3 regions of the Halomonas chromatireducens genome follow, and region 1 is predicted to be linked to each of the others. Evidence: riboswitches for the same ligand, from Rfam matches in the RefSeq annotation. Region 1 holds a riboswitch; each other region holds the start of a gene.
What was found. A riboswitch is a leader RNA that binds a small molecule or an ion and turns the genes downstream of it on or off. The one in region 1 is predicted to bind thiamine pyrophosphate.
Positions count from the first base shown of each region.

Region 2: it holds a riboswitch for thiamine pyrophosphate, as region 1 does, so the genes downstream of both, LOKO_RS18300 (sodium:solute symporter family transporter) here and thiC (phosphomethylpyrimidine synthase ThiC) in region 1, are expected to answer to the same signal.
Region 3: it holds a riboswitch for thiamine pyrophosphate, as region 1 does, so the genes downstream of both, LOKO_RS20260 (TenA family protein) here and thiC (phosphomethylpyrimidine synthase ThiC) in region 1, are expected to answer to the same signal.

Region 1 is NZ_CP014226.1:620,581-630,362, forward strand. It holds gene pta (phosphate acetyltransferase) at 1-345, opposite strand, end outside; gene LOKO_RS02950 (acetate/propionate family kinase) at 342-1,526, opposite strand; gene LOKO_RS02955 (EamA family transporter) at 1,931-2,857, shown strand; gene LOKO_RS02960 (porin family protein) at 2,964-3,464, shown strand; gene LOKO_RS02965 (Card1-like endonuclease domain-containing protein) at 3,584-4,834, opposite strand; gene thiC (phosphomethylpyrimidine synthase ThiC) at 5,018-6,922, opposite strand; TPP riboswitch at 7,007-7,129, opposite strand; partial or broken gene LOKO_RS02975 (thiaminase II/PqqC family protein) at 7,338-7,649, opposite strand; partial or broken gene purL (phosphoribosylformylglycinamidine synthase) at 7,569-9,782, shown strand, end outside.
Region 2 is NZ_CP014226.1:3,935,629-3,945,410, reverse strand. It holds gene LOKO_RS18320 (sensor histidine kinase) at 1-190, opposite strand, end outside; gene LOKO_RS18315 (response regulator transcription factor) at 262-933, opposite strand; gene ilvD (dihydroxy-acid dehydratase) at 1,126-2,814, opposite strand; gene LOKO_RS18305 (TenA family protein) at 2,944-3,639, opposite strand; gene LOKO_RS18300 (sodium:solute symporter family transporter) at 3,639-5,042, opposite strand; TPP riboswitch at 5,032-5,145, opposite strand; gene LOKO_RS18295 (hypothetical protein) at 5,280-5,960, shown strand; gene LOKO_RS18290 (peroxidase-related enzyme) at 6,005-6,595, opposite strand; gene LOKO_RS18285 (diguanylate cyclase) at 6,669-8,528, opposite strand; gene LOKO_RS18280 (CoA-acylating methylmalonate-semialdehyde dehydrogenase) at 8,786-9,782, opposite strand, start outside.
Region 3 is NZ_CP014226.1:2,690,133-2,699,914, reverse strand. It holds gene LOKO_RS12525 (TIR domain-containing protein) at 1-621, opposite strand, end outside; gene LOKO_RS20260 (TenA family protein) at 585-1,253, opposite strand; TPP riboswitch at 1,343-1,491, opposite strand; gene LOKO_RS12515 (hypothetical protein) at 1,835-2,611, shown strand; gene LOKO_RS12510 (lysophospholipid acyltransferase family protein) at 2,758-3,687, opposite strand; gene LOKO_RS12505 (DUF4870 family protein) at 3,693-4,082, opposite strand; gene LOKO_RS12500 (VOC family protein) at 4,175-4,567, opposite strand; gene LOKO_RS12495 (class I SAM-dependent methyltransferase) at 4,631-5,275, shown strand; gene LOKO_RS12490 (MFS transporter) at 5,531-6,952, shown strand; gene LOKO_RS12485 (acyl-CoA dehydrogenase) at 7,127-8,917, shown strand; gene LOKO_RS12480 (acyl-CoA synthetase) at 8,995-9,782, shown strand, end outside.

The sequences.
Region 1 (9,782 bases):
TTCCGGTGCTGTTCCCGCCTGGCGCTCGATGGCCTGGTCATGCAGTTCGATCACCTGCTCCATGAGCACATCGAGCCGGTCCTGGCGCAGCAGCCGCTCCATCTCGGCCTGGGGCATGGGTGGCGGCGCCTCCAGCCCCAGGGTACTGCTGACCAAGGCGGTGGAACGGTCGGGTCCGGGGCCGTTGAGTTCGTCCTGGCGAAACGGCTTCAGGAAGCCGGCCTTGAGGCCGATGGTGTCGAGGGCCTGCATCAGGCCCAGGCTAGCCGATGTCAGCCCGACACCCACGCTGGTCGGCACCATCAGCAGGACCTGGGGTTGCGGGCGGGCATTGCGTGGTGTCATGGGGTGGTCTCGTCCAGTAGCTGGCGGGTTTCTTTGGCGATGCGGCCCTCTTCATCGGTGGGGATGACCCAGAGGCGAGGTGCCGCCGGATGCCCCCCGTCGATGCGGCCTTCGCGTCCACGCACCGTCTGGGCGTTGACGGCACGATCCAGGCCCAGGCCGAAGTGGGGCAGATGGCTGACGACCTTTTCGCGGACCAGCGGCGAGTTCTCGCCGATGCCGCCGGTAAAGACAATACCGTCGAGGCGGGGCAGGGCGCAGGAGAGCGCTGCCAGTGATTTGGCGATGCGATAGCAGAAGACCTCAATGGCCAGCCGGGCGTTCTCGTGCCCTTCGCTGGCGGCGATTTCCAGCTCGCGCATGTCGTTGGTCAGCCCGGAGAGACCCAGCAGGCCACTGCCGCGATTGAGGACCTCATCGATGCGCTCCAGGCTCCAGCCGAGCTGGCGTGCCAGGTGGGCGTGAAGCCCGGGATCCACGTCGCCGCTTCGGGTGCCCATCACCAAGCCTTCGAGCGGGGTCAGGCCCATGCTGGTGTCGAGGCTGCGGCCCTCCCAGACGGCACAGGTGGAGCAGCCATTTCCCAAGTGTGCGGTCAGCCAGCCACCTTCGATGCCGCTCAGGGCATCGGCACGCTCGCTGACGTAAGCGTGGCTGGTGCCATGGAAGCCGTAGCGACGGATGCCGTGATCACGGTAGAGCGCTTCCGGCAGAGCGTAGCGGAAGGCTTGGGGTGGCAATGACTGGTGAAAGGCCGTATCGAACACGGCCACTTGCGGGAGATCGGGAAACAGCTTGCATGTGGCCGCCACGCCTTCCAGGTTGGCGGGGTTGTGCAGCGGGGCCAGGGCGGCGGTGGCCTCGATGGCTGCTATCACTTCATCGTCGAGCCGCGCGGCCCGCGTGAAGCGCTCGCCGCCGTGAACGATGCGATGGCCAACGGCGGCGGGCCGGTGGCCCTCGAGATGCTCCAGGATGGCCTCTAGCGCCCGGGTATGATCGGCGCCGGGCAGGGCCTTCTCGAAACGCTCGCTGCGGCTGTCGATACCCTTCAGGAAGGCGTCGCTGCTGCCCAGGCGTTCGGCAATGCCAGCGAGGCGCGGCTGGTCCGCTGCGGCGGGTATCAGCGCGTACTTGATCGAGGACGAGCCACAGTTGATGACCAGTACCGAAGCGTTCATCGGTTCTCCCGGTGGTATGAGTTAGGGAAACACTGCATAAATGTCTGCGCGTGCGAATCACTGCGTTGCGCGGTGCTGGTGCGCCAGCCCGGTCGAAATCCTCACCTATACCCCATAGGCTCCGGTTGACTCTCAGCCTACGGCTTCTCGCCCCTTCGGGGCCAGCCTACGGCTGTTTGTCGCTTCGCTCGGTTCTGTGCTCCGTGCGCCTTGTGCTTCATCCCGCTCGCCGATTTATTCAGCGCTTCATTGGGGGGTAGCATAGACATTAGACCTTAGTCTACCATGAGATGCTTTGCAGGCTATCATTCGATTCGCTCATTGTGCATGACCAGGGAAGAATGGGCTTCTGTTGAAAACGCTGGCATGCTGACCGCCATCCTTCAAACACGGAAAAACCACTCATGTCGTCATCGGCGATGGCCGTACCCGTATTGCTGCCCCGCCATGTTGCCGTCTTGCTTCTGGCCGGTGTCGCCACGCTGTTTGCCGGTAATCATGTGGCGGCTCGCCTGGCCTTCGACGAGGGTACCGGGCTACTGCTGGCCGTACTTGTCCGCTCCGCCGTTGCGCTGGCTGTGCTTGTCATCCTGTTCATGGCCCAGGGCAAGCGCCTGGTGTTGCCGGCGGGGGCGCGACGATGGCAGCTGCTGGCGGGGCTGATGGTGGCGGTACAGAGCCTCTGCCTCTACTCGTCGGTGGCCCGCATACCGGTGGTGGTGGCGCTGTTGCTGATGAACACCTTTCCCATACAGCTGGCACTGCTGTCCTGGGCGTTGGGGGGGCCGCGTCCGACCCTGCGGGCGGCGTTGATCATGGCCGTGATCCTGGCGGGGCTGGTGGTGGTACTCGACGTGCCGACCCTGGTGGCTTCGCCCCAGGCCCTGGGAGAGGAGTGGCTGACGGGCGTGGCCTTCGGTCTCGGCGCCGCTACCGCCTTCTCCTTTGCGCTGTGGATCACCGAGCATCGCCTTGCCGAGGTGGGCAGCACCCTGCGCAGCCTGCTCACCATGCTGACGGTGCTTGTCGCCATGCTGCTGGCCGGTGCGATGAGCCTGGTGCCCGGTGGAATGGCGCTGCCGGCGAGTGCCACCGGCTGGGCGGGGCTGGTGTCACTGGCCGTACTCTACAGCGTGGCGTTTTCGGTACTCTTCATCAGCGTGCCGCGGCTGGAGATGGCCCGCAATGCGCCGGTGATGAACGTTGAACCGGTGGCCTCGCTGGTGCTGGGCTACCTGGTGCTGGGGCAGATGTTGAGCAGCATACAACTGATCGGCGGGGGGATCGTGCTGGGTGGCATCGTGCTGTTGAGTCTTTCACGGCGTCCCTGACAAGGAGGAAGTTTTTTCAGTCGGGAAATTCACTTGCGTGATTGCCACAGTTGTACCAGACTTCCTCTGCGTGTAAGGAAACGCTGTTTCTTAATGGAGGTGCATCATGAAACTGCTAGCCATTCCCGCTGCCCTATTGATCACCGGCGCCTTCGCAACCGCAGCCCAGGCCCAGTATCAGGTACCGATGTACCCTCAAGGCTATGTCGGTGGTGATGCCATGTTCTGGGATCTCAATCCCGATGGCGCTTCGTCCACCAACTCGACGGGGCTACGCATCAGAGGTGGCGCCCAGTTCAACGAATTCTTCGCCGCAGAGGCTCACGTGGGTGCCGGCGGCTCCGACGGGGATGTCGAGCTGGACTACCTGGTGGGTGCTTATGCAAAGGGCATTGCGCCTATTTCAGAAGAGTTTCGGCTTTACGGCCTGGTGGGCATGACTGAAGTCGATTTCGATATGGACCGTGAGAACGGTTTCTCCTATGGAGCCGGCGCCGAGTTCGATGTGGCACCGAACCTGGCGGTGGGTGCTGACTACATGCGCTACCTGGACAAGTCCGACTACACCTTCGATGCGGCAAGTGTCGGTGTACGCTTCCGCTTCTGATCGGACGGCATCAGCCAGGTTCCGGAGTTCATAAGCCATTTTCTCGCCCCTGTCGCCTGACGGGGGCGTTTTGTTTAATGGGCTCCGTGTGTTCCACAAGCTCATGGCTGTTTACAAGCTCAGGGCTGTGGCCAGCGGCCGGTCTCCATCCAGTGTCGAAGATAGTCGGGCAGCAGCTTCAGCTCGCTGCACTCAATGACAGCCACCTCGAGCCCCTGGTTGCGCTGCAGGTCGGTCAGGTGCTGGCGGGCGCAGTCGAATTCGCCGCAGGCCAGCAGTAGGCGGGTGCTGACCAGTCCGGCCGAGTGGTCGAGCATGGCGTGGAGCCGCTTGAGTCCCTGCTCAAGACAGGCATCGGGGCCGGGTCCTGTGGTCAGGCACTCTATGAACAGCAGCTGGTTGTGGTGCGCGGCGAGGCAGTCGGAGACCACGGGCTCGCCGTTGTGCTGCCCGCTGAGATCGAGTATATGGGCCCCACAGCAGGCCTGGTGCAGCCCGACTTCCTGGGCGCAGAGCCAGGTAAATTCGGTTAGCCATCCGCCGCCGAGGTAGAGTGCCCCCGTCAGAGAGGAAAAGCTCACCCGCTGAGGGTCGGCACTCGACCACTCGAGCAAGCCGGCAGCATTCAACTCGCTTAGCGCGTCGGTGCAAGGGAAGTGCGGTGCGCGACTCAGCCGCTGATGGCGGGCGGATGGGTCGAGGCGTAGGCCTTCGCGTGCGTCCGTCGTAACCAGTACGCCCTGGGAACCGTGAACCCGCTCATGGAACTCGCTCAAGAGCCATGCCAGCTTGTCGGCCTGGTGGCCCAAGTAGTGGGTCAAAGCCTTGTGGCGTTCGGCGGCGCTGCGCCAGGCCGGGTTGTCGGACAGCGCCTTGATGCGCTTGCGTCCGTTGGCCTGCAGGAAGGTATCGACATCAAGCACGGACTCGATGGCCACGGCTTCCAGCGTCGAGGGATTCAGTCCCGGCCCCAAGCGATAGAGCGCGCCGGCACGGGTGTCGACATACAGCCAGTCGGCCTTGCAGTGCCTCATGGCCTGCTGGAATAGCAGGGCGGTGAGCTTGTCACTGTCGGCCAGGTCATAGGTGACCGTAAGCCCTGGGGCGTCCTGCTGTTGCTGAGATAGCCATTGGGCCAGGCGAGTGGCGAACTCACTGATGTGTTTCGGATCTCGCTCCGGCATCTCGTCCCACCGATGGAACTCGGTATGGGAGGACAGCTCGTGCTGCAGCAGGATCTGCAGCCGCTCGGCGGTCTGTTGCTGCTGCCGTCCGGCAACCAGCACGACCCGCTGGGGTCGCAGCTGCAGCAGGGGGATCAGGCTGGCTTCGGGGCGCTCTGTCACTAGCGCTACATGCAGGTGGGGCATGGTTTTGTCCTTCTGCACTATATCCTTGCACAAGGGGTGGCATAAGCAGGTACCGGCCACCGTCATGGGTACAGGCTACATCCGCACCTTCTTCGCTGTCGCCATGGGATGAAAAAAAACACGCCGACCAGTGGCCGGCGTGCAGAGTTTTCCAAGCATCGGGAAAGAAAGCATCGGGAAAGATCAGACTTCCTTGTAGAGCTCGGCACCCTCCTTCCTGAATTTTTCCGCCTGCTCCTCCATGCCTTTCATCACCGCTTCCTGATCGCCATCGAGGCCGTTGTCCCGAGCGTAGTCGCGCACTTCCTGGCTGATCTTCATGGAGCAGAACTTCGGCCCGCACATGGAGCAGAAGTGCGCCACCTTGGCGGAGTCCTTGGGCAGGGTCTCGTCGTGGTACTCCCGGGCGGTGTCGGGATCCAGGCCGAGATTGAACTGGTCCTCCCAGCGGAACTCGAATCGCGCCTTGGAGAGGGCGTTGTCGCGGCGCTGGGCGGCCGGGTGACCTTTTGCAAGGTCTGCAGCATGGGCGGCGATCTTGTAGGTGATGATGCCGGTCTTGACGTCGTCCTTGTTGGGCAGGCCGAGGTGCTCCTTGGGCGTGACGTAGCAGAGCATGGCGCAGCCGAACCAGCCGATCATCGCCGCGCCGATGCCGGAGGTGATGTGGTCGTAGCCCGGGGCGATGTCGGTGACCAGCGGGCCGAGGGTGTAGAAGGGCGCTTCGTCGCAGTACTCCAGCTGCTTGTCCATGTTCTCCTTCACGAGATGCATGGGCACGTGGCCGGGGCCCTCGATCATTACCTGGACGTCGTGTTTCCAGGCGATATGGGTCAGCTCGCCGAGGGTCTTGAGTTCGGCCATCTGCGCCTCGTCGTTGGCGTCGGCAACCGAGCCGGGACGCAGGCCGTCACCCAGGGAGAAGGCCACGTCGTACTGTTTGCAGATCTCGCAGATCTCCTCGAAGTGGGTATAGAGGAAGCTCTCCCGGTGATGGAACAGGCACCACTTGGCCATGATGGAGCCCCCGCGGGAGACGATGCCGGTGACACGCTTGGCGGTCAGCGGCACGTAGCGCAGCAAGACGCCGGCGTGGATGGTGAAGTAGTCCACGCCCTGTTCGGCCTGCTCGATCAAGGTGTCGCGGAAGACTTCCCAGGTGAGGTCCTCGGCCACGCCATTGACCTTCTCCAGCGCCTGGTAGATTGGCACCGTGCCGATGGGCACCGGAGCGTTGCGGATGATCCACTCGCGGGTCTCGTGGATGTTCTGGCCGGTGGAGAGATCCATGATGGTATCCGAGCCCCAGCGGATGCCCCAGGTCATCTTGTCGACCTCCTCCTCGATGGAGGAGGTGACCGCCGAGTTGCCCAGGTTGCCGTTGATCTTCACCAGGAAATTGCGGCCGATGATCATCGGCTCGGACTCCGGGTGGTTGATATTGCAGGGGATGATCGCCCGCCCGGCGGCCACTTCGGCACGCACGAATTCCGGGGTGATCTCTTCCGGCAGGCGTGCGCCGAAGCCCTGGCCCGGGTGCTGATGGCCGAGAATCCGCTCGACTTCCTCGGTACCGAGCGCCTGGCGGCGCTGATTCTCGCGAATGGCGATGAACTCCATCTCCGGGGTGATGATGCCCTGGCGGGCGTAGTGCAGCTGGGTGACGTTTCCTACCCGGCCATCTTTTGTAGGGAGTGCGCGCCGTGGCGTGCGCTTCAGGTCGAAGCGCAGCTGGGCCAGCATGGGGTCGTTGGCGCGGCGCTTGCCGTAGTCGGAGGTGGGGCCATCGAGGAATTCGGTATCGCCACGCTCCTCGATCCAGGCGCGGCGCAGCTCCGGCAGGCCACGGCGCAGATCGACGCTGATTTCGGGGTCGGTGTAGGGGCCAGAAGTATCGTAGACCAGCAGCGGCGGGTTCTCTTCGTCCTCGCCGGAGGTCTTGGTCGGGGACAGCGGTATCTCGCGGAAGGGCACGCGAATGTCGGGGCGTGAGCCTTCGATATGGACCTTGCGTGAGCCGGGCAGCGGCTGGATGGCGGCCTCGTCGACCATGGCGGTATCGGCGAGGAAGTGCTGGGTCTTGCTCATGGAGTGTTCTCCCTAGGGTATTGCGGCTGTTGTGCGTTGTCAGGGAGGACAGCTGGGAGGACAGGGGCAGAGCGGCCTTGGCCTCTCTGCGTGTCGCTTGATCCCTACGCTGGTCCTAGCCAGTTCAGGTTCAACGGGATCCATGCTCCATCGCCGGCTGGCGCTGCATGATCTCAGCCGTTTTCAACGGCACCCCGTCAAGCGTGGTGGTGCCCGCCATCATCGGCGGGCAGGTTCGTCGCCGCTACGTTTCTGCCTCAAGCCCGGGGCTGATCCGGTGACAGGTCTGCGAGGGGGCGCTGTGAACCCCTCCCTGGGCGCTACCGATTCCATCCCTGGAATAGGACCCCCTCTTAGACCTGTCTCCGGCGCCCCTCACGTCTTCGCAGCGGCAACGGTCTTGCATGGCTGTGGGCTAGTCCGCGCGGTCCAGCCCCATCTGCCAGAAATCGATCTCCAGTCGCGTGGCATCGCGGAATACCTCCGACAGCTCCTGGAAGCGCGAAGGGGTGACGTCGGCCAGTCGCGCATCGAGCCACTCCAGCTCGGTACGCATGGCGCCCTGGAACTCTTCGCCTTCGTACATGGCGATCCAGGCGTCATAGGGGTTGGCCTCGCCGCGGACGGTGTCCGGTCGGCCATTCAGCCAGTTGGCGATCTCGCCGTAGCCGATCAGGCAGGGCGCCAGGGCCACGTGCAGGTCGAGCAGGTCGCCGCGATTGCCGGTTACTTCCGCACCTTCGAGCAGGATGCCATGGGCGCCGGGGGCATCGAGCGGCGTGGCTACCACAAGCCGATCATGATCGCCGGCAGCTACGGCAGCATTCGCGATGGCCATGTCCAGAAGGGCGTGATTCCCGTCGGTGGCAAGCTGATCGTCATGGGTGGCCCGGCCATGCTGATCGGCCTGGGCGGCGGCGCCGCTTCCTCCATGGCCTCGGGTACCTCGAGTGCCGATCTCGACTTCGCCTCGGTGCAGCGCGAGAACCCCGAGATCGAGCGCCGCGCCCAGGAGGTAATCGATCGCTGCTGGGCCCTGGGCGAGGCCAACCCCATTCGCTTCTTCCACGACGTGGGCGCAGGCGGCCTCTCCAATGCACTGCCGGAGCTGGTCAAGGACGGCAACCGTGGCGGGCGCTTCGACCTGCGTGCCGTGCCCAATGCCGAGCCGGGCATGAGTCCGCTGGAGATCTGGTGCAACGAGGCCCAGGAGCGCTATGTGCTGGCGGTGGCGCCGGAGGACCTGGAGACCTTCGATGCGCTCTGTGCGCGGGAGCGATGCCCGTACGCCGTGGTCGGCGAGGCCATTGAGGCCCATCACCTGGAAGTGCGCGACGGCCATTTCGAAAGCCAGCCGGTCGACCTGCCCATGAGCGTGCTGTTCGGCAAGCCACCAAAGATGCAGCGCGAATTCGAGCGGGAAAGCCGGGATCTGTCGGGTGTGATGCTCGACAACCTGGACCTGCGCGAGGCGATGGAGCGCGTGCTGCGCTTGCCCACCGTCGCTTCCAAGGGCTTCCTGATCACCATCGGGGACCGCTCCATCACCGGCATGGTGGCCCGCGACCAGATGGTCGGCCCCTGGCAGGTGCCCGTGGCCGACGTGGCGGTGACCACCGCCAGCTACGATACCCATGCCGGGGAGGCCATGGCCATGGGCGAGCGGCCGCCGGTGGCGTTGATCGATCCCGCCGCCAGCGCACGACTGGCGGTCGCCGAGGCGATTACCAACCTGGCGGCGGCGCCCATCGCCAAGCTGGGTGATATCAAGCTCTCCGCCAACTGGATGAGCGCCGCCGACCACGTCGGCGAAAACCAGGCGTTGTACGACGCTGTCCATGCCGTGGGGATGGAGCTCTGCCCGGCGCTGGGCATTGCGATTCCGGTGGGCAAGGACTCCATGTCGATGCGTACCGCCTGGACGACGCAGGACACCAAGGGCGAGCCGGAAGAGCGGAGTGTCACCTCGCCGCTCTCCCTGGTCGTTACCGGCTTTGCCCCGGTTACCGATGCCATGGCCACCCTGACGCCGCAGATCAACCTGGAGCAGGACGAGTCCGACCTGATCCTGATCGACCTGGGCGCTGGCAAGAATCGCCTGGGCGGCTCGGCCCTGGCCCAGGTCTATGGCCAGGTGGGTGATGCCTGCCCCGACCTGGACGACCCGGAGGACCTCAAGGCGTTCTTCGCGGTGATCCAGGGCCTCAACCGTGACGGCAAGCTGCTCGCCTATCACGATCGCAGTGACGGCGGGCTTCTGGTGACGTTGCTGGAGATGGCCTTTGCCGCCCACGCTGGCCTGGAGATCAAGCTCGACTGGTTGATCGACGAGCCGGCCGACGCCGTGGATGCGCTGTTTGCCGAGGAGCTCGGTGCGGTGATTCAGGTTAATCGCCAGTACACCGAGGAAGTGCTGGCCCAGTTCGCCGGCGCGGGTATCGAGACCTGCGGCGTCATTGCCCGGCCGCGCTACGACGATCAGGTCCGCGTGACCCTCTTCGAGGAGCCGCTGCTGGAGACCACGCGGCTGCTGGCCCAGCGCACCTGGGCCGAGACCAGCTACCGGATGCAGGCACTGCGCGACAATCCGGAGTGCGCCAAGAGCGAGTTCGATGGCCTGCTCGACAGCCGCGACCCGGGTCTTTCCGCGAGTCCTGCCTTTGACGTGGATGAGGATATCGCCGCGCCCTACGTGAATACGGCTCGACCGGCGGTGGCAGTCCTGCGCGAACAGGGCGTGAACGGCCAGCTGGAAATGGCCTGGGCCTTTGACCGTGCGGGTTTCGAGGCCGTTGACGTGCATATGAGCGATATCCTCGAGGGGCGCGTCGGTCTCGAGTCGTTCAAGGGCCTGGTTGCC
Region 2 (9,782 bases), 660 kb from region 1:
CCTCGCGCTGGGCAAGCTGCACAAGTTCGCTCTTCAGCGACTGCTTGACCAGTGCCGAGTGCATCAGATAGCCGACCAGCAGCACGGTGCAAAGCCCCATCGCCATGCCCAGGGCATAGCGCCAGGCCAGGCGGCGGCGGCTAGCCTCCAACTGGCGGAGATCGTGATGGGGTGGATCCGGGCGAGACATGCAGGTTTCCGAAAAATTGAATTGGCCCCTCAGCATACCCGGGGAAGCTGAAAGTCGCCTGAAAGTGCGACTCAGGGCGTAAAGCGGTAGCCCAACCCTCGTAGAGTCTCGATGGGCTGCCGGGTAGCGCAACGGGAAAGCTTGCGTCGCAGCAGGCGCAGGGTCGCATCCAGAGCGTTGTCGGTGACCACCTGGTCGCGTCCCCAGAGCCGCTCGTAGATCAGCTCGCGTGGCACGCTATGACTCGCCCGGCGCATCAACAGCTCGAGCAACTGGAACTCCCGCTGGGTCAGCTCGACAGCACGGCCCCGATGTTCGACGCGCCTCTCGTCGCAATCCAGCACCCAGTCGCCGACCTGCAATCGGCGGCCATCCAGAGGCCGACGAGCCCGTCGCCCCAGCGCCTCGAGGCGTGCCATCAACTCCTCAGGCTCGAAGGGCTTGAGCAAGTAGTCGTCGGCACCGACGGCGAATCCCTCCAGGCGGTCCTCCAGGGCGTCACGCGCAGTCAGCATCAGGATGCCGCCCTCGAAACCGCTGGCCCGGGCCCGCTCGCACAGCGCCACCCCGTCTTCGTAGGGCAGCATCCAGTCAAGCACCAGCAGGTCATAGTCGCCCTGCTGCATCAGTGCCACCGCCATGCGTCCGTCATGTGCCACATCCACCGTATGGCCCGCCTGACGCAGCATATGGTCCAGCAACCGTGTCAGGCGTTCATCATCGTCCACCAGCAGCAGATACATGGGTGCCTCCCTGTTCCGACTCTCTCGCCGGGTGGCGAGAAGCGAACATAGCTACCAGCCTTGTTCTCTGCAGACAAGTCCAGTTCGGTAGCCACACTCCAGGAAAGGATGGATATCCTGCAAAATCGGACCGCCCCCACCGGGAAACCGATAGGGGGCTAGAAAGTGATGCTTAGTGGATGGCGAGGCGAATCAATCCAGCCGGTCGGTCACCGCACCGGTAGAGGCGGAGCTGACCGTCCTGGCGTACTTGGCCAACACACCGCGGGTATAGCGTGGTGCCGGCTGCCGCCAGGCGGCCCGACGCCGCTGCATCTCGCCGTCATCGATCGCCACCTCGATGGTATTGGCCTCGGCGTCGATGGTGATGGTGTCGCCGTTCTCGACCAGCGCCAGCGGCCCGCCATCGAAGGCCTCGGGCGACACGTGGCCGACCACGAAGCCATGGCTGCCGCCGGAGAAGCGCCCGTCGGTGATCAAGGCCACGTCGTTGCCGAGCCCCCGGCCCATGATCGCCGAGGTCGGGGTGAGCATCTCGCGCATGCCGGGTCCGCCCTTGGGTCCCTCGTAGCGGATCACCACCACGTCACCGGCCACCACCGTGCCGTCGTTGATGCGTGCCTGGGCCTCCTCCTCCGAGCCGAACACCCGCGCACTGCCGGTAAAGCGCGTGCCTTCCTTGCCGGTGATCTTGGCCACGGCCCCTTCGGGCGCCAGGTTGCCGTAGAGGATCCGCAGGTGGCTCTCGGCCTTCAGCGGTGCCGACAGCGGCGCGATGATCGACTGCCCCTCGGCATAGGGCGCCACGTCGGCCAGGTTCTCGGCCAGCGTCCGGCCGGTGACCGTCAGGCAGTCGCCATGCAGCAGCCCGGCATCGAGCAGCATCTTCATCAGCGGCTGGATGCCGCCGATCGCCACCAGCTCGCTCATCATGTAGTGGCCGCTGGGGCGCAGGTCGGCGAGCACCGGCACCCGCTTGCCGATTTCGGTGAAGTCCTCGAGCGAGAGCGGCACCCCCACGGTGTTGGCCATGGCGATCAGGTGCAGCACCGCATTGGTGGAGCCTCCTAAGGCGATGACCACGGTGATGGCGTTCTCGAAGGCGTCACCGGTCATGATGTCCGAGGGCTTGATGTCCCGCGCCAGCAGCTCCAGTACCGCGGCACCCGCCGCCTCGCAGTCGTCGCGCTTCTCCTGGGACACCGCATTCTGCGCCGAGCTACCCGGCAGGCTCATGCCCAGCGCCTCGATGGCCGACGCCATGGTGTTGGCGGTGTACATGCCGCCGCAGGAGCCGGGGCCGGGAATCGCCTTCTCCTCGATCTGCTTCACCTCGATCAGGTCCAGGTCTCCGCGGGTGTAGGCACCCACCGCCTCGAACACCGAGACGATATCGGTGTGGCCCTCGCCGGGCAGGATGGTACCGCCGTAGACGAACACGCTGGGCCGGTCGAGCCGCGCCAGCCCCATCAGGCAGCCGGGCATGTTCTTGTCGCAGCCGCCGATGGCCACCAGGCCGTCGAAGCCCTCACAGCCGGCCACGGTCTCGATGGAGTCGGCGATCACCTCCCGCGATACCAGCGAATACTTCATGCCCTCGGTGCCGTTGGCGATACCGTCGGAGATGGTGATGGTGTTGAAGATCACCCCCTTGCCGCCGGCCGCGTCGGCGCCGTCACTGGCCCGCTCGGCGAGGGCATGGATATGGCTGTTGCAGGGCGTGAGATTGCTCCAGGTGGAGGCGATGCCCACCTGGGGCTTCTTGAAATCCTCATCGGTGAAGCCCACCGCACGCAGCATGGCACGGCTGGCGGACTTGCCGACCCCATCCACTACCGGGGCGGAATGACGGCGGCGCGGATCCTCGGGCGTATCGCTCATGATGCTTCCTCTATCGTTGTTCAGGGGAGGTAATAGAGAGAGGGTGGACCGCAGACGGGACGGCTGTCCATGCCAAACCGTCATGTCTTGCCACAAGACGAGGCGGCGACTGCACCTGCGCGCTCTGCCTCAGCGCGGCTGCACGGCGTCGTGGAAGGCACGCTCCTTCGCCACGGTGTCGCGGAAGCGCTCGGCCATCCGAGCGAAGGCGGTGTCATCGAGCGCCGCCGCCTCCTCGTCCAGGCGCTGGCGCAGCCAGGCCACGAACTCCTGAAAGGCGGGGTTGTCGTGCAGATCGATCCACTCCCCCATCAACGGGTGCAGCCCGTCTACGCGGGTCACCCGCAGCGCCCACTCGAGGTAGACCCACTCGGTGACCACCAGCACCGTCAGGATCTCGGCGTAGTCGCCGCCCTGGCCGGTGTCGTGCAGCAGCTCGCGAAACGCCAGGGTCTGCGGCAGGTAATCCGGCGCCTCGCGCAGGGACGCAGGCACCTCGAAGGCGTCGAAGGTGCGCTGGAAGGTGCTGTTCTCGTCGCTGGTCAGCATGCCCATGAACTGGCCCAGCACTACCCGGTCCGCCATGCTCGGCGCGTGGCCGATAGCGTGGCCGATCAGGGCGGTAAAGGGATCGACGAAGCCGTAGTCCTGCACCATGTAGGCGGCAAAGTCGCCCCCCACAAGCCGCCCCTCGGCCAGGGCGTCGAACAGCGGGTGGTTCACCGTGGCCGACCAGTCCGGCTCGCTGATCTCGCGAAGCCAGTCGGTGATGCGCGCCGATTCACGGCTGGCGGCCCAGGCGTTCCAGTCAGAGCGTGTCGTCATCAGGCGTCTCCCTTGCTTGCCAGGTGAAATTTCGTCCCGGGGCGCAGCCAGGCGATCAGCAGGCTGGCCAGGGTGGAAGCGAGCAGCGCACCGAGGAACGGCGCCAGGGTGGGAATGCTGTCGGGGAAGCTCGCCGCCAGCACACCGGCGGCCAGGCTGCCCTGGGCAACCCATCCCGGCACCACCGCGCCAAGCAGGCCCGCCACGCCGCCGGCCACCGCCGCCAGCGGTGACATGCGCCGCCACAGGCCCAGCAGCACCGGCACCACGATGGCCGCGCAGAGCAGGTCGGCGATCAGGAACAGCCGCAGCACCGAGAAGCCCTGAAGGGCCACCCATGCCACCGGTGCCATCAGCGCCACCGTGACGAGCCGTGCCCCGCGAACCGAGAGCCCGCGCCCCCCGGAGCTGGCCACAGCCATGGAGGCGATGGCGTTCTGCGGGGTATCCACGCTGGAGGCACCCAGCGTTACCGCCAGCACCAGAGCCGGAAGGCCCAGCCAGGCCGGCGCGGCGGAGAGCAGTGCGAAGAAGGGGATCGGCGGCTCGCCCAGCGGCAGCGCATGCATGGCCGCCAGCATGCCCAACCCGCCGATGGCCATCACCACCAGCAGGCTGCTGGCCCCACCCAGCAGCGCCCCGCGGCCCAGGGCGCGGTCATCCTCGGCCGCCCAGATACGCTGCCAGTAGCCCTGGTGGAAGAGGTTGGCCGCGGTGACCGCGATCACCAGGGTCAGCGCCACGGAGAGTGCGCTGCCGGTGGGAATCGAGGGCATGATCGCCCCGGCGGGCATGGGCGGCAGCCACCACCAGGCCACGCCGCCGACCAGTACCAGCAGGGCCAGCAGCAGCCAGGCCTGCCAGCGATCGGTGGCCAGGCTCGCCCGCAGGCCGCCAAGGGTGGTGTAGACCAGGGTGACCACCGCCACGCCGAGGATCACCAGTGAAGGCGGCACATCGGAGAGCAGCGCGGCAATGGCGCCGATGGCAGTTAGCTCGGCGGCCAGGAAGATGGCCATGTAGGCAACGGAAACGAAGGAGACCCAGCGCCGCACCCCGGCGCCATAGCAGGCCTCGGCGAATTCACCGATGCTGCGTCCCTGCGGCAGGTGGCGTCGGATGGCGGGGCCGTAGAGTCCCAGTATCAGGAACGGCAGCGACGAGCCGATGGCGTAGCCAGCCAGCGCCACAGGCCCGACGAAGGCGCCGATCTCCGGCGGCGCAAAGAGGATCCAGGCCCCCATGCTGGAGGCCAGGAACGACAGGCCGATGGCCTGGGCTCCCTGGGAGTTGCGGGCAGTCACGTAGTCATCGAGCAGGCCGTCGGCCCGCCGGGCGCGCAGGCCCAGATAGGCAAAGCAGAGCAGCGCCGCGCCGAGCACGGCAGACGTCAGGTAGGGCATGTCGCACTTCCTCCGCCGGTATGAACCGGATCAGGTTCCAGGGTCAGCGCTTGGCTCTCTCAGCCCCTGCCGGTTGCACGGCGGGACTCCCCTGGCGACAGTGAATGGATTGTCGAGTAATTTAACTCAAGTTATTGTCAGGATGGCCGATATAACCGTCTAGCGTCCATGATTGATGGGACGAGTGATGATACAACAGTCGCTACCAGCGAACGACCACTCTCGCCGAGACTACCGATGCCGTTTACCGAAGCCAAGGAACACGCCCCCGGACGGTTGCATGCCATCTTCGCCGACCCCTACAGCGCTTTCGACAACCAAGTGATCGAGCGGCAGCTGCACTTGCGGGTCGCCATCGATGACCTGCTGCTGCAGCCCATGGCCAAAGGCCAGCTAATGCTGAGGGTGATCCATGGCTGGGAAAACGGCAGCTTCGAGCCCGCCGACCTGGACCACAGCGACCATCGCATCGGCTCACTCGAAGACCTGCGCAAGGCGGTTGATCGTTACCACCAGGCCTTCGAGGCTTCGCAGCCTTTTCCCAAGGATAATGCCTCGCTGCTGGCCCGCCCGCTCGAGCATGCCATCAACCAGGCCGAAGCCAACGGCCAGGCCCTCGACGAGGAGACCCGCACCATTCCCGCCCGCTGGCCCGCCTTCGACCAGGGGCTCTATCTTTATACGTTCTTCAAGGTCTACCACCGCCTCACCTACGGCGAAGATGACTCCTACCGCACGGCACGCTGCACGACCCCGCACGGACCTCGCGAGATTCACGAATTCCATCTGGAGGAAGGTGAATTCGCCGTGATTTCCCCCACCGAGAGGGACGCCACGGTAGACACCGTGCTGGTGCTGCATGAAAGCCAGCTGGTTCCGGTGCTGCAGTTGTTGGAAGGATGCCGGGAAAGCGCCTGAGTGAGCTTCAATACACGTCGGACGCCTCGATTGCTTCCTACCTGTTAGACCTTCTCACGCGGCACCCGGCCCATCAGGTAAAACTCGTCGTTGGGCGGCGTGCCGGTGAGGGTAACCAGGCGATTGGAGAGCCCGAAGAAAGCGGTGATGGCGCCAATGTCCCAGATGTCATCCAGGGTGAAGCCGGCGTTCAGCAAACGCGTCTGCCATTCGTCGGTGAGTTCGCCCACGTCCAGGCCGCAGTGAAAGGCGAAGTCGAGCATGAGCCGATGGCGCTCGCTCAGCGGTGCCGTGCGGTGGTTGATGGCGACCTGATCGGCCAGCAGCGGGTCCTTGCTGTAGATGCGTACCAGGGCGCCGTGGGCCACCACGCAGTAGAGGCAGTGATTGCGGGCGCTGGTGGCCACCACGATCATCTCCTTCTCAGCCTTGGTCAGCGTGTCCGACTCCCGCTCCATCAGCGCATCGTGATAGGCGAAGAAGGCGCGAAACTCTGCCGGGCGATGGGCCAGCATCAGGAAGACGTTGGGCACAAAGCCGGCCTTCTCCTGTACCGCCAGCATGGCGTCACGAATATCCGCAGGCAGATCCTGGATCGATTCGGGTATGGGAAAGCGGCTGATGGGCGTCGACATGGCGGACTCCTGCTGGGACTCTATGGACTGGACACAGTTAACGTCAACGTAAACACATTGTCCATGCTCGTACTCAGTCGGACGCATTCAAATGCGAGCACGTCACCACCCGGTTCCGATGATGCGCCTTGGCCTCGTACATGGCGTGATCGGCAAGGCGGTAGAGGGTTCCAACATCACGCACGGCATCGCACCCACGACAGGCGACCAGACCAAACGAGGACGTGATAACCCCATAGCTGGACGTCTCATGGCGAATGCTCAGCTCCTGAAGGGCTCCGCGAAATTTTTCCAGCGCCCGCTGGCCCTCCTCCAGCGACTCTACGTCCAGCAGCAGGCCAAACTCCTCCCCGCCCAGGCGGAACAGGCGGTCGCCGGCCCGACGAAAATGCTCCAGCAAGAGAGTGGATACCCTCACCAGCACTTCATCGCCGGCATGGTGGCCATAAGTGTCGTTGTAGAGCTTGAAGTCGTCGATATCCATTATTGAAAACAGCAGCGGCTGGCCGCTGCGACGCCGTCGCTGCAGCTCCTCTTCCATCAACTCCTGAAACTGTCGCCGATTCAACAGCCCCGTCAGAGGGTCGGTGCGAGCCAGGGTGGTAAGCTGTTGGTTGGCTTTTTCCAGCTCCTGTGTACGCTGAGCCACCTCCCGTTCCAGGCGCTCGTTGAGCGAACGCTGCAGATCAAGGGTGGCGCGCTCGGCGGCGAGCTTTTCGTTCTTGAACTTGTTGATCTTCCAGGCCAGCCCGAGGGATAGCAGTAGAAACTCGATCCCCGACCCGACCTGGACGGCGTATTCCGTGACGACATTGTAGGGCAACACCCCCGCCACCCGCAGGAAGTAGAGCGTTATCCCGATGAGTAGCACGCTCCACGCCACCAGGTAAATGCGAGCCAGGGTGTCGCCGCTATAGCTGCGCCAGACTGCCACACCGAGCAACAGGCAGGAAAGCAGGATGGCACCGGGAATCATCAGGTGGAATACCGCCGCATAGTGACCGAAAAGTGCCGGTAGCGCGCTGATCATGCACAGGCCGGCAAGACCATACAGCACTCGGGTCAAGCGGGGTGCGTGCTGGCGAAGGTTCATGTAGCTTTCACTGAAGATTGCGAGGGTGACGGCGAACAGGCCGATATTGAGCGGCACCATCTGGTTGTTGAACATCGGCATGTCCGGCCACCAGTACTGAAAGGCGAAGCCTCGCGACGAGAACATCAGGATGAAGAAGGTGCCGAGATAGGCGACGTAGTGCAGCAAGGGCCGTTCACGGGTGGCAAGGTAAAGCAGCAGGTTGTAGATCAACAACGCCAACAGGGCACCGAAGTAGAGGCTGAATGCCATCAGCTCCCGCTGGGCCTTGGCCAGAAAGCTGGCATCATCCATGAGGTAGAGTGGCGTCGCATCATAGAGCCCGTCGTGGGTATCCAGCCGCAGGAAGACCTGCCGCGACTCGCCAGCCGGCACATGGATGGGCAGCACGAAGGTGCGATGGGAGATAGGCCGGGTGTCGAAGCTGCGACGGTTGCCAGTCTGCCACTCCCTGACGATTTCGCCCTGCTGGTCCACCACGTAACCATCGAGATAGTCGTGCAACGGCATGGCCAGTTCCAGCAGCCGGCGCACAGGGAGAGCGGTATCGTTCTCGACCCGCAGCGTTAGCCACCAGGCGGAATCGGAAAAGCTGAAATTGAGGGTTTGCTGGCGGGAGCGCTCCCACTCCAGTGCCTCACCGTGACGCAGCAGCCGCTCGATATCAAACTCACGCGCCCTGTCTTCCAGCAACAGAACGTGCGGACTGAGGTTAAGCTCCCCTCTCAGGGTACCGACATCGATAGCGGCCAGCGCATGCCCTGGCAGCAAGAACAGCAGCAGTGCCAGCCAGCGAAACGCCACGAAGGTTGGCAAGAAATACAAGAGGCGCCTGGTCACGTGAGCTCCTCGCTGGCAGGTGTTGAATCTACCATATCAGCTAATGAGACTTTGGCGCCGTTGAAAAAAGGGATATCCCCAAAACCAGCCAGGCAAGCCTTGACAACAGTCAGAGTGTCCGGCGGCCAAGCTCCGTGGTGGGCCGCCCCTTGTGGCCACCCTTTCTCCAACAACTGAAACGCTCCCGCCCAGAAGCTGAAACGGCCCCGCTTCTCGATGAAGCGGGGCCGGGCGTCAGGCGGTCAGCCGATTCCAGCTCAGCTCAACGAGATGGTGCTGTTGATACCGCTTGAGACGTTCTCGGGCTCGAACCAGCGCGCAGTGACGGTCTTGGTCTGGGTCCAGAAGGCGATGGCCTGCTTGCCGTTGGGGCCCAGGTCGCCCAGCTTGGAACCGCGGGAACCGGTGAAACTGAAGTAGGCCACGGGCACCGGAATCGGCACGTTGATGCCGACCTGGCCCACGTCGATGTCGCTCTCGAAGCGACGCGCCACCCAGCCGGAGTTGGTGAAGATCGAGGTGCCATTGCCGTTGGGATTGGCGTTGACGAATTCGATCGCCTCATCCAGGGTATCGACGCTGACCACGCAGAGCACCGGCCCGAAGATCTCCTCCCGGTAGATGGTCATCTCAGGCGTCACGTCGGCGAACACGGTGGGCCCGACGAAGTTGCCATGCTCGTAGCCCGATACCTCATAGCCGCGGCCGTCGACCAGCAGCTTGGCGCCCTCCTGCTCGCCGGCGTCGATCAGTCGAATCACACGGTCACGGGCGGCCGGAGAGACCAGTGGGCCGAGATCGGCATCGCGCTGGGTGCCGGGGCCGACCTTCATGTTGCGGGCGCCGTCGACGATATCATCGAGCCACGCCTTGGCCTCGCCTACCAGCACCACCACGGAGTTGGCCATGCAGCGCTGGCCAGCGGCACCGAAGGCGGAACCCAGCAGGTTGTTGATGGCCTGGCTGCGGTTGGCGTCGGGCATGACGACACAGTGGTTCTTGGCGCCCATCATCGCCTGCATGCGCTTGCCGGCCTTGGCGGCACGATCATAGAGCAGCGAGCCCACGTGGCTCGAGCCGATGAAGGAGAGCGCCTTGATGTCGGCATGGTCGGCGATCTGGTTGGCCACGTCCGGTCCACCGTGAACCACGTTGAGCACGCCGGCCGGTACACCCGCTTCGTGGGCCAGCTCGACCAGACGCATGGTGGAGCTCGGGTCCTGCTCGGAGGGCTTGAGCACGAAGGTGTTGCCG
Region 3 (9,782 bases), 1.9 Mb from region 1:
GCCAAATTCGAACAGAACATTCTGACGAGCGCGGTTAGAGAGGCTCGGCGTGTCGCTCTTCAGCCCGCCTACGTCATCGGGCGTGAACAAAGCGATCGCAAAATCGGCTGAGGCATTCGCCTCGAATTTCTCGATAAGGGTTCGCCCCTCGTTGGTTTGCTCATGCAGGATGATGGGATTCAGGCCTATTTTCGCGACAAAGCGCGCCACAGCCTCTTTGAGCGCTTGATCGCGGCCGTGCACAATGAACACGTTGCCAGGAGCTGACTCCTCGACACTAGCACGAGGCGTGCCTGCCTCGTCTTCATAGTAATCCTGGATTTCTTGCTCGACCGACTTAAAGTACTCCGAGGACAGCTCCATCGCCTTATCGAAGGTCTTCCACCCGACGCCGAGATCAAGCGACTGTACGTGCCGCGGGGGCAGTTGCGAATGAATGTCTTTGAATTCGGTCAGGTGTCGCTTGCCCTCAGACAGGGAAAAGAAGTTAACTAGTGCGGCTTCCGCATCCTTCCGCCAACGGAAGTAATCAGTCGATTCCTGTCCCTCCTGTATAATAGACGGAATTCGCGAGCGTAGCTCACTTAACCGGTCAAGCGCCCCTTGTTTCGTAATCCCCATACTGATGTCAAAAAGGCAATAGCGGCGCCGTTTATCATGCTCGCAATACCCACCCTGAGGGTATCGACATCATCAGCATCGACCTGAAGGCCTCTCAAACCAATTGTCAGGCCAATAAAGGGCTGCCCCACTGGTCGATGTTCCAGGTGCGTCGGGCGCGCTGGGCGGGGCCGGAGGCTGCTCCCATCGATAGAGTCATGCGTTGCTCGCTTCGGGCAGGGGCAGGGCGCCATGGGTAAGGCGTGCAGGTCGAGCAGGTCGCCGCGATTGCCGGTATCCAGCACATAGCGGGTATAGGCCATGGTGGCCCGGGCCTCGGGCAGGCTGGCGAGCGCCTCCTCGCTGATGTTCCACTCGCGGCAGTAGCCCACGTGCAGGCCCAGCTCCACGTCGACGATGGCCTTCAAGCCTTCATGGGCCTGACGCAGGTCGGCCAGGGTGCGGCTCTTGTAGGCGGCCAGGGCATAGGCCCGGGCGAAGTGGATCAGGAACAGGTAGTCCTGCTGCAGGTAGTGGCGGAAAGCGTCTTCGGCCAGGGTACCGGCCCCGAGGCTGCGCACGAAGTCGTGCTCGGTATAGGCGCGCCAGTCGTCCTGGCAGGCGGCGGTGAGGTCGGTAAAGCGGTAGCCCATCTAGCCTCCGGGTGATCGAGGATCCGGAGCGAGGCTGAAGTCGGGCAGGGGAGATCGTGAGAGAAGGGGAGCGCAGAGAGACGTGTCATCAAACCCCTTCGCCTGATTCCCTACGCCGGTTCATGCGGGGCCAGCGGCCCTGCTCACCCGGATCAGGTTCCACGGGATCGGCGCTGAGGTCACCCTTGGGCTCCCTGCGCCATCTCAGCCGGAATCACCGGCACCCCGTCAAGCGTCCAGGCAGTCTAGCAGGGTAGGGCGAAGATGCCAGTCCGCCAATGTCTGGGACCGGCTATTGTCTGAACGCATCCAGCTCAAAGATCAGGTCCACCTCGTCGTCGCCGATGCCGACCCTGTATCATCCCCAGTCGCTGTGGGCGATGGTGGGATTTGCCGGAGCTGGTAGTGAAGGCCGCCATTATCTGGCTAATGGTTTTGTAAAAAATTATGCTATCCGTTATTCTATAATTGTTCTCGCATATAATTGGTTTGTGTGGTGATAGTTAATCCTTGAGATGAGAAGTTGTTTGTCTTCTCATTTATTATTGCTTTTTTACATATTGATTAGGGGGTTTTTGTTCATGGAGAGTAAGAATTTTATTTATGCCCCCAGCTGGGTCAAGGTTGTTGCTTTAAGTGTTCTTGCTTTTGCTCTTATAAGTGCTGTAGGAGTTTCTGTCTATTTTCTTGGTAAAGAAAATCGGCAAGACTGGATATTGGTTGCTATGTCGCTTGGTCAAGTCGCGGCCTCAGGTATTGTGATAGCAATTGTGGTTTTCTTTTCTGAAAAAGATGTCAATGTGATAAATCTTCAGAAACGTGCGGAGCGGCTTTTTTTAGAAACCTTTCCTAGGGCTTGTTTGCTTATTGATTTTCCAGAAGGCGAGTTTAAGCTGTGGGAAAGCAAGAAGGTAAATGGCAATGATATTGAGCAGGCATTGAGGAATAGCAAGACTACTATACGGGTCAATCATATCCCTGGCCAAATAGATGCGTACTATCATATATCTCGTGAGAGTGGTGAGTCGATTGTTATGCGGTTGCAAGTTAACGTGGGGGAGGTGGCGATAAGTTATTATATTCCAGCCGAGTGCGAAAATGAAATGCACGAGATTTCTAAAAAAATGGAGTGGGCTTTCTCTCGTTACTATGAAGTAGGCGGTTATGTAGGTGGGTGGTATTTTAGTAGAGAAGATTTTGATGGGCTTACTTATGCTTCTATCCACTTGACGAAAGATTTTGGGGCTGACTTTCTTGAAAATGAGCGCAAGAAGCTGTTCTTGTCAAATGACGTTGCTGCTACAACGCGTGGAATTATGAAGGACTGTGTGAAGAATGGTATTTTGATGAGTTATTAGTCGGTGGAAAATAGTTGTGCGAAAGGGGGAATGCTAAAATTCCTCTGCAGCTGCCGGTCAGCCGCCCGCGTGGCCGGGATCTTTTACGGCCCAGATCTCGATATCCGCGCGGCTTATGCACCACAGGTAGGGTAAGACAGCAGCTCTCAGTAAAGCCGGAAGGAGCCATGGTCCGGATGCCCCTCCTGCTCCTCGATCACCTTGCGGTAGCGCTTGTACTCCCACTGGTACTGGGCCGGGTCCAGGGCGATGGCATCCTCGACGCAGGCGTTCACACCGGTCGCCGATTGCTCTTCATCAGGAGAGTAGACCTGCTCGTCGGCGGCCAGAAAGTGGATGGCGAAGCCGCGGCCGGGAATGCGCCGCGCCACGCCGGTAACGACACGCGCGTCGGTGCGGGCCACCAGCTTGGGCAGCAGGGTAGCGGTATAGGCCAGGCGGCCGTAGAAGGGGGCGAAGACGCCGCTGCCCCAGTTGGGCTCCTGGTCGGGCAGGATGCCGATGGCTTCGCAGCGCTTGAGCGCCTTAAGCAATGCCGCCACGCCGCGTGGGTTGGTGGGTACCAGCTTGGCGCCCATGCGCTCACGACCCTCTCGCGTCACGGGGTCGAGTCCCTCGACCTTGGGTGGCTCGTACATGGCAGTGAAGGGGAAGTGGCTGGAGAGCCAGAAGTTGAGCACCTCCCAGTTGCCGAAGTGCGGCGCCAGCACGATAACGCCCCGCCCCTGGGCGCGGGCGTCATCGAGCAGCTCCCGGCCATGGACTTCGACGATGGAGGTCTCGACCCGGTTCGGGTCGGCCATCCAGGCGAAGCCCAGCTCCAGCATGGTGGCGGTGGAGTGCGTCAGGCTGTCCCGGGCCAGGCAACGACGTGCTGCCGCGCTCTGGTCGGGATAGACCTGGGCGAGATTGATTTCGGTGACGTCGCGCTCGCGTCGGCTCAGGCGATACACCAGCGGACCGATCAGCCGGGAAAGGCGCCACAGGCTGGCGAGACGACGGCCGGCGAGGGTGCGCCACAGCGTGGTGGCAAGACGCGCCTGGATGGCGCTGGAACGGGGTCGTGATGCGCTCATGAGCGTCAGAACAGCCAGGTATCCACATTATCGGGCGCGCGCTTTTCCTGCAGGCTCTTGAGCCCTTTCACGCAGCGAATCACCAGCCAGATCACCGCCAGTAGCCAGGTGACGAAGCCGATCATGATCAGCGTCAGCAGGCCGGAGACCGCAAAGTAGAGCATCGCCATCCAGAAGGTGCGGATATGGTAGCGATAATGCTCATCGAGCCAGTGAGGCCCCTTGCCGCGGTAGACATAGGCGATCACCACACCGACCAGCTGCGTCAGCCCGCCGCTGATGATGCCGGCAAGAAACAGCGCATAGATGACTATGGGTATGGTGGTGTCGGGCGACCCCGGGTCGGTCACGGCCCGGTGGTCACGGTTATCATCAGGTTGCAGGTTATCGGTCATGTAACGTCCAGCAAGTGAATGGCGAGGTGTGTTGCTGACTTGGCCAGTCACACCAATGATACCGGCCAGATGAGACAATACCAGTGGAGCGGCTATTCGCTGGCCGTCTTCAGCGGACGGCTGATCTCCAGCAGGTTGCCGTCCGGGTCGCGCAGGTAGAGCGACTCGATGGGGCCGGTGGCGCCCTGACGGTCGACCGGGCCGAGCTCCACCTCGACATCCAGTGCCTCCAGGTGTCGCTGTACTTCGTCCAGCGGCAGCAGGCTGCGCAAGCAGAGGTCGAGGCTCCCCGGCGTTGGGGTGGCGGCCCGGGGCTCGATGTCGGTGGCGGTCCAGTGCAGGCGCAGGGCAACGTCGCCGAGCAGCAGGTCGACGCGCTCACGGTCGCGGTAGCGCACCTCCAGCCCCAAAACCCGGGAATAGAAGTCCACGGCGCGGGAAATATCGGTCACGGTGATGACCAGGTGGTCCAGACCTGACAGCATTGCCGGCCTCCTCGTTGTGATCGTTTTTTTATATGCTCAAGTCGTCAAGCTCAGAAGGATACGATGATGCTGACCTGCCCGCTATGTGCATCCGCCGAAACGCCATATTTTCATCGGGATGCACGGCGTGACTATCACCGTTGCACCAACTGTTGGCTGGTCTTCGTGCCTCCTGATCAGCGCCTTGCTCCTGAGGCAGAGAAAGCAGTCTATGACCAGCATTGCAACAGCCCCGACGACGCTGGTTACCGGCAGTTCCTGTCACGGCTTTACACGCCGCTGCGCGAACGGCTGGCACCGGCTGCCCAAGGCCTCGACTTCGGTGCCGGCCCTGGCCCGACGCTGTCGGTCATGTTCGAGGAGGCGGGGCATCCCATGGCGATCTACGATCCTTTCTATGCCGCTGACAGGGTGGTGCTCGAGCGGCAGTACGATTTTATTACTGCCACTGAAGTGGCGGAACACCTCTTCGAGCCGGGGCTTGAACTCGAGCGGCTGGCTGGCATGTTGCGGCCCGCTGGCTGGTTGGGGTTGATGACCAAGCGGGTCACCAGGTGGGAGACCTTCCCCCGTTGGCACTATATTCTCGACCCAACCCATGTGATTTTCTTCAGCGACGCCACCTTTGAATGGCTGGCCCATCATCTCGATATGCGCCTCGAGCTGCCTGCTTCGGATGTGGCCCTGTTGCAGCGCAAGCCATGGTGAATGCACTCCCGACCCAACGATTCATGGAGGCTGTAGTCACGTTTCGATAAGCCGCCGTTATACAGCCCTGCAGGGGCTATTTCGGCGTTGACTTATGGTGTCGGCGGCGTATGATTTGCGCCGCGTCATCCCGCCTCAGCGGTGCTTCTTCTGTGTGGCACCCAGGCGTGGCGGGCAATCTCGGCAGGTCCTGCCACACTGTTTCCCATCGTTGCCTTAATTCCTGTTTCTTCCACCGCTGTCGAGAGGCCCTTCATGTCGCGGCAACTGCTGGCCATGGCCCTGGCGCCCCTGCTGGGGCTTTTCATTCTGGGGATCGGCAATGGCTTCCTGGCCACGCTGATCACCTTGCGCCTGGATGCCGCAGGCGAGTCGCCGGTGGTCATCGGCTGGGTCTCGTCGGCCTATTTCATCGGCCTGGCGCTGGGGGCGATGTTCAACGACCGGCTGCTGCTGCGAATTGGCCATATCCGCGCCTATGGCACCTTTGCTTCGCTGGTTGCGGTCACCGTGCTGCTGCAGGGGCTGTGGCTCGACCCCATCTCCTGGTTCGGGCTGCGCCTGATTGGCGGCTGGGCCACCGTGGGGGTCTACCTGGTCATCGAGAGCTGGCTGCTCACGTCCGGTGACCAGAAGGTTCGTGGCCGGCTGCTGGCGCTCTACATGATCTCGCTGTATGCCGCCGGTGTCCTCGGCCAACTGCTGCTGGGTGTGACCGATGCCATGGGTGTCACCGCTCCCTTCATGGTGATCGGCATGCTGGCGTCGCTGTCGGTGCTGCCCATGGCGATGATCCCGCGGGTGTCCCCCCTTATCGAGCATGCTGAGCCGCTCTCGCCGATACGCCTGATCACCCTGACGCCTACCGGGGTCATGGGCAGCTTCGGCTCCGGGCTGGCGGTGGCCGCCGTCTATTCGCTGCTGCCGCTCTATCTGCAGCGTATCGGCCTGACGGTCAATCAGATCGGCCAGATGATGGCGGTGGTGATCCTTGGGGCGATGCTTCTGCAGTATCCCATCGGCCGCTGGTCCGATCGCCACGATCGCCAGATGGTGCTGATCCTGATCGGCACCTTCTGTACGCTGATATCGGCTGGCATGCTGCTGTTGCCGCCGAATATCTGGGTGATGGCGGGGCTGCTTTTCCTGCTCGGTGGCGGCGTCTTCGCGCTTTATCCGGTCGCGGTCGGCCATGCCGCAGACCGTGCCCCGGCAGGTGCCCTGGTGCGCATGAGCCAGGGCCTGCTGCTGATCAATGCCATCGGCTCCACCGTGAGTCCGCCGCTGATTTCGCCGGTCATGGCGGCGGTGGGCGATGCGGGCCTGTTCTGGGCCTTCGGAGCCATGAGCATCGGCATGGTGGCCTTCTTCGCCTGGCGGCGTAGCGTGCGTCCGGCGCCGTTGCCGGTGGCACCGTTCACGCCAACGACGCCAATGTCCTCGGCCGGCGCCGAGCTGGCGGTAACCGAGGAGCTGATGCAAGGCGCAACCGAGCATGAGCATGTCGAGGACCTGTCCGACGCAGTGCCGGATGTGGAGACGGTCGAGCCACTGGTTGGCCCGCCGCCTCCCGATGAGGCGCATATCGCTTACTATGAAGATGAGGAACCGCGTCACGCGGAAGCGCCCGATCATGAGCAGCTGGTTGACGAGACGACGAGCTCCTCCCGCGACTGAAGCGATTGAATAGTCCGCCCCGTCATTTTTCTGCGCCCGATACCTGTGTATCGGGCGCACTGCCTTTGTCGGGTGAGTTGCCTTTGACTGGTTAATTGCCTGCGACCTAGGGATAATGGTTAACGAAAAGTAGTGAATCTACTATTTCTGCTATCATTTTTTTGAGGTGTCGCCATGTTCCCCTTTGTTGCTCCTGTTCGCGATCTTCGCTTCGTGCTCGAGGAACTGCTCGAGCACCGTTCGCTCGCCCTGCCTGGTTTCGAAGAGGCCAGCCCCGACCTGGTTGAAGCGGTGCTGGAGGAGGCAGCCAGGCTGGCGGGCGAGGTATGGGGGCCGCTGAATGCCAGCGGCGACCAGCAGGGCTGCACCCGCCGTAGTGATGGCGGCGTGACACTGCCCGATGGCTTCATCGAGGCCTATCAGGCTTATGCCGAGGGCGGTTGGAACGGCATCGGCGTCTCCGAGGCGCTGGGCGGCCAGGGTCTGCCCGAAGTGGTGGCAAGTTCGGTACAGGAGATGCTTCACGGCGCGAACATGGCACTGGGACTCTGTCCAATGCTCACCGCCGGCGCCATCGAGGCACTGGCACACCATGGCAGCGACGCGCTCAAGGCGTCCTACCTGCCCAAGCTGGTGGAGGGGAGTTGGACCGGTACGATGAACCTCACCGAGCCCCAGGCCGGCTCCGATCTTTCCAAGGTGCGCACCCGGGCTGTTCCATGCCCTGATGAAGAGGGCGATCATTTCCGATTGTTCGGCCAGAAGATATTCATTACCTGGGGCGAGCACGATGCCGCCGAGAACATCGTTCACCTGGTGCTGGCACGCAAACCGGATGCGCCGGAAGGCAACAAGGGCATTTCGCTGTTCCTGGTGCCCAAGTTCCTGGTCAATGCCGACGGCTCGTTGGGTGAGCGCAACGACGTGACCTGTGCCTCCATCGAGCACAAGCTCGGCATCCACGGCTCGCCCACCTGCACCCTGAGCTTCGGCGATGGCGACGGTGCCATTGGCTACCTGGTGGGCGAGGAGGGGCGCGGCCTCAACCACATGTTCACCATGATGAACGAAGCGCGTCACAAGGTTGGCATTCAGGGTATCGGCGTGGCCGAGCGCGCCTGCCAGCATGCCTTCGCCTATGCGCTGGATCGGGTGCAGGGCAAGGTCCGCGGTAGGGAAGCCACCATCAGCGAGCACCTCGACGTGCGGCGCATGCTGCTTTCCATGCGCGCTCGCACCGACGCCCTGCGTGCCCTGGCGCTCTACTGTGCGGCCCAGCTCGACGTGGCGCGACATGGTGGCGATGGCGAGCGTGAGGTTGCCCAGGCCCGTGCCGACGTGTTGATTCCCGTAGTCAAGGCATTCTCCACTGACCAGGCCGTGGACATCGCCTCCATGGGCGTACAGGTTCACGGTGGCATGGGCTTCATTGAGGAGACCGGCGCCGCACAGCTGCTGCGCGATGCTCGCATTGCGCCCATCTACGAGGGCACCAACGGCATCCAGGCACTCGACCTGGCCGGCCGCAAGCTTCAGCGCGATGGTGGTGCCGCCCTGGCCGGGCTGATCGAGGAGGTCGAGGCCACCGCCAGCGAACTGCGTGAGGACGGCGAGCTCGCCGCCCTCGGCGAGAGCCTGGCCGCCGGGGCCGCCGATCTGGAGGCTGCCATGCAGCGCGTGCTCGAGCAGGGCTCTGATTCCGAGCTAGGGCCGGATGCCATTCAGGCCTACGCCACACCGTTCCTTAGCCTGGCAGGTCACGTGCTGTGCGCCTGGCAGATGGGGCGGGCCGCACTCAAGGCCCGTGCCGCTCAAGCGGCAGGCAGCAACGAGCCGTTCTACCAGGCCAAGCTGGCCGCGGCCGATTTCGCCCTGCGCCAGTGGCTGCCGGTCGGCCGAGCCAACCGCAGCGTGATCGAAGCAGGAATGGCATGCCTGGCCGACTACGAGGTCACGCTTCCCTGAGCAGCTTACCTCCGGTTGCCTTACCGGCAGCCGGTGAATTCAGCACCAATACAAAAGATACTCACCCGGAGCCCACCATGAACAACAGCATCTTCGAACAGGGCCTGCCCAAGACGCAGGCCAACCACGTACCACTGTCGCCGCTGACCTTCATCGAGCGCAGCGCTTCCATCTACCCGGATTATCCGGCGGTGGTGCATGGTGACGTCCGCCGCAGTTGGAGCGAGACCTGGACGCGCTGTCGCCGGCTCGCCTCGGCGCTGGAAAAACGCGGCATCAAGCCAGGCGAGACGGTAGCCGCCATGCTGCCCAATGTGCCCGCCATGTTCGAGGCGCACTTCGGCGTGCCGCTGGCCGGCTGCGTGCTCAATACGCTGAACATCCGCCTCGATGCCGAGGCCATCGCCTACATGCTCGAGCACGGTGAGGCCCAGGTGGTGCTGGTGGACCCGGAGTTTGCCGACGTCGTCGAGGAAGCTGTCTCACAGCTGGCCATCAAGCCGCTGGTGATCGACGTCGACGATGCCCTCTTCGAGGGCGAAGTCCGCCATATCGGTGGGCTGGAGTACGAGGCGCTGCTGGCCGAAGGCGACCCGGACTACGCCTACCGGCTGCCCGAGGATGAGTGGCAGGCGATCTCGCTCAACTACACCTCCGGCACCACCGGCAAGCCCAAGGGGGTGGTCTACCATCACCGCGGCGCCTACCTGAATGCGGTAAGCAATATCCTCGAGTGGGCCATGCCACACCACCCGATCTATCTCTGGACGCTGCCGATGTTCCACTGCAACGGCTGGTGCTTCCCCTGGACCATCGCTGCCAATGCCGGTACCAGCGTGTGCCTACGCAGGGTCGATCCCAGGAA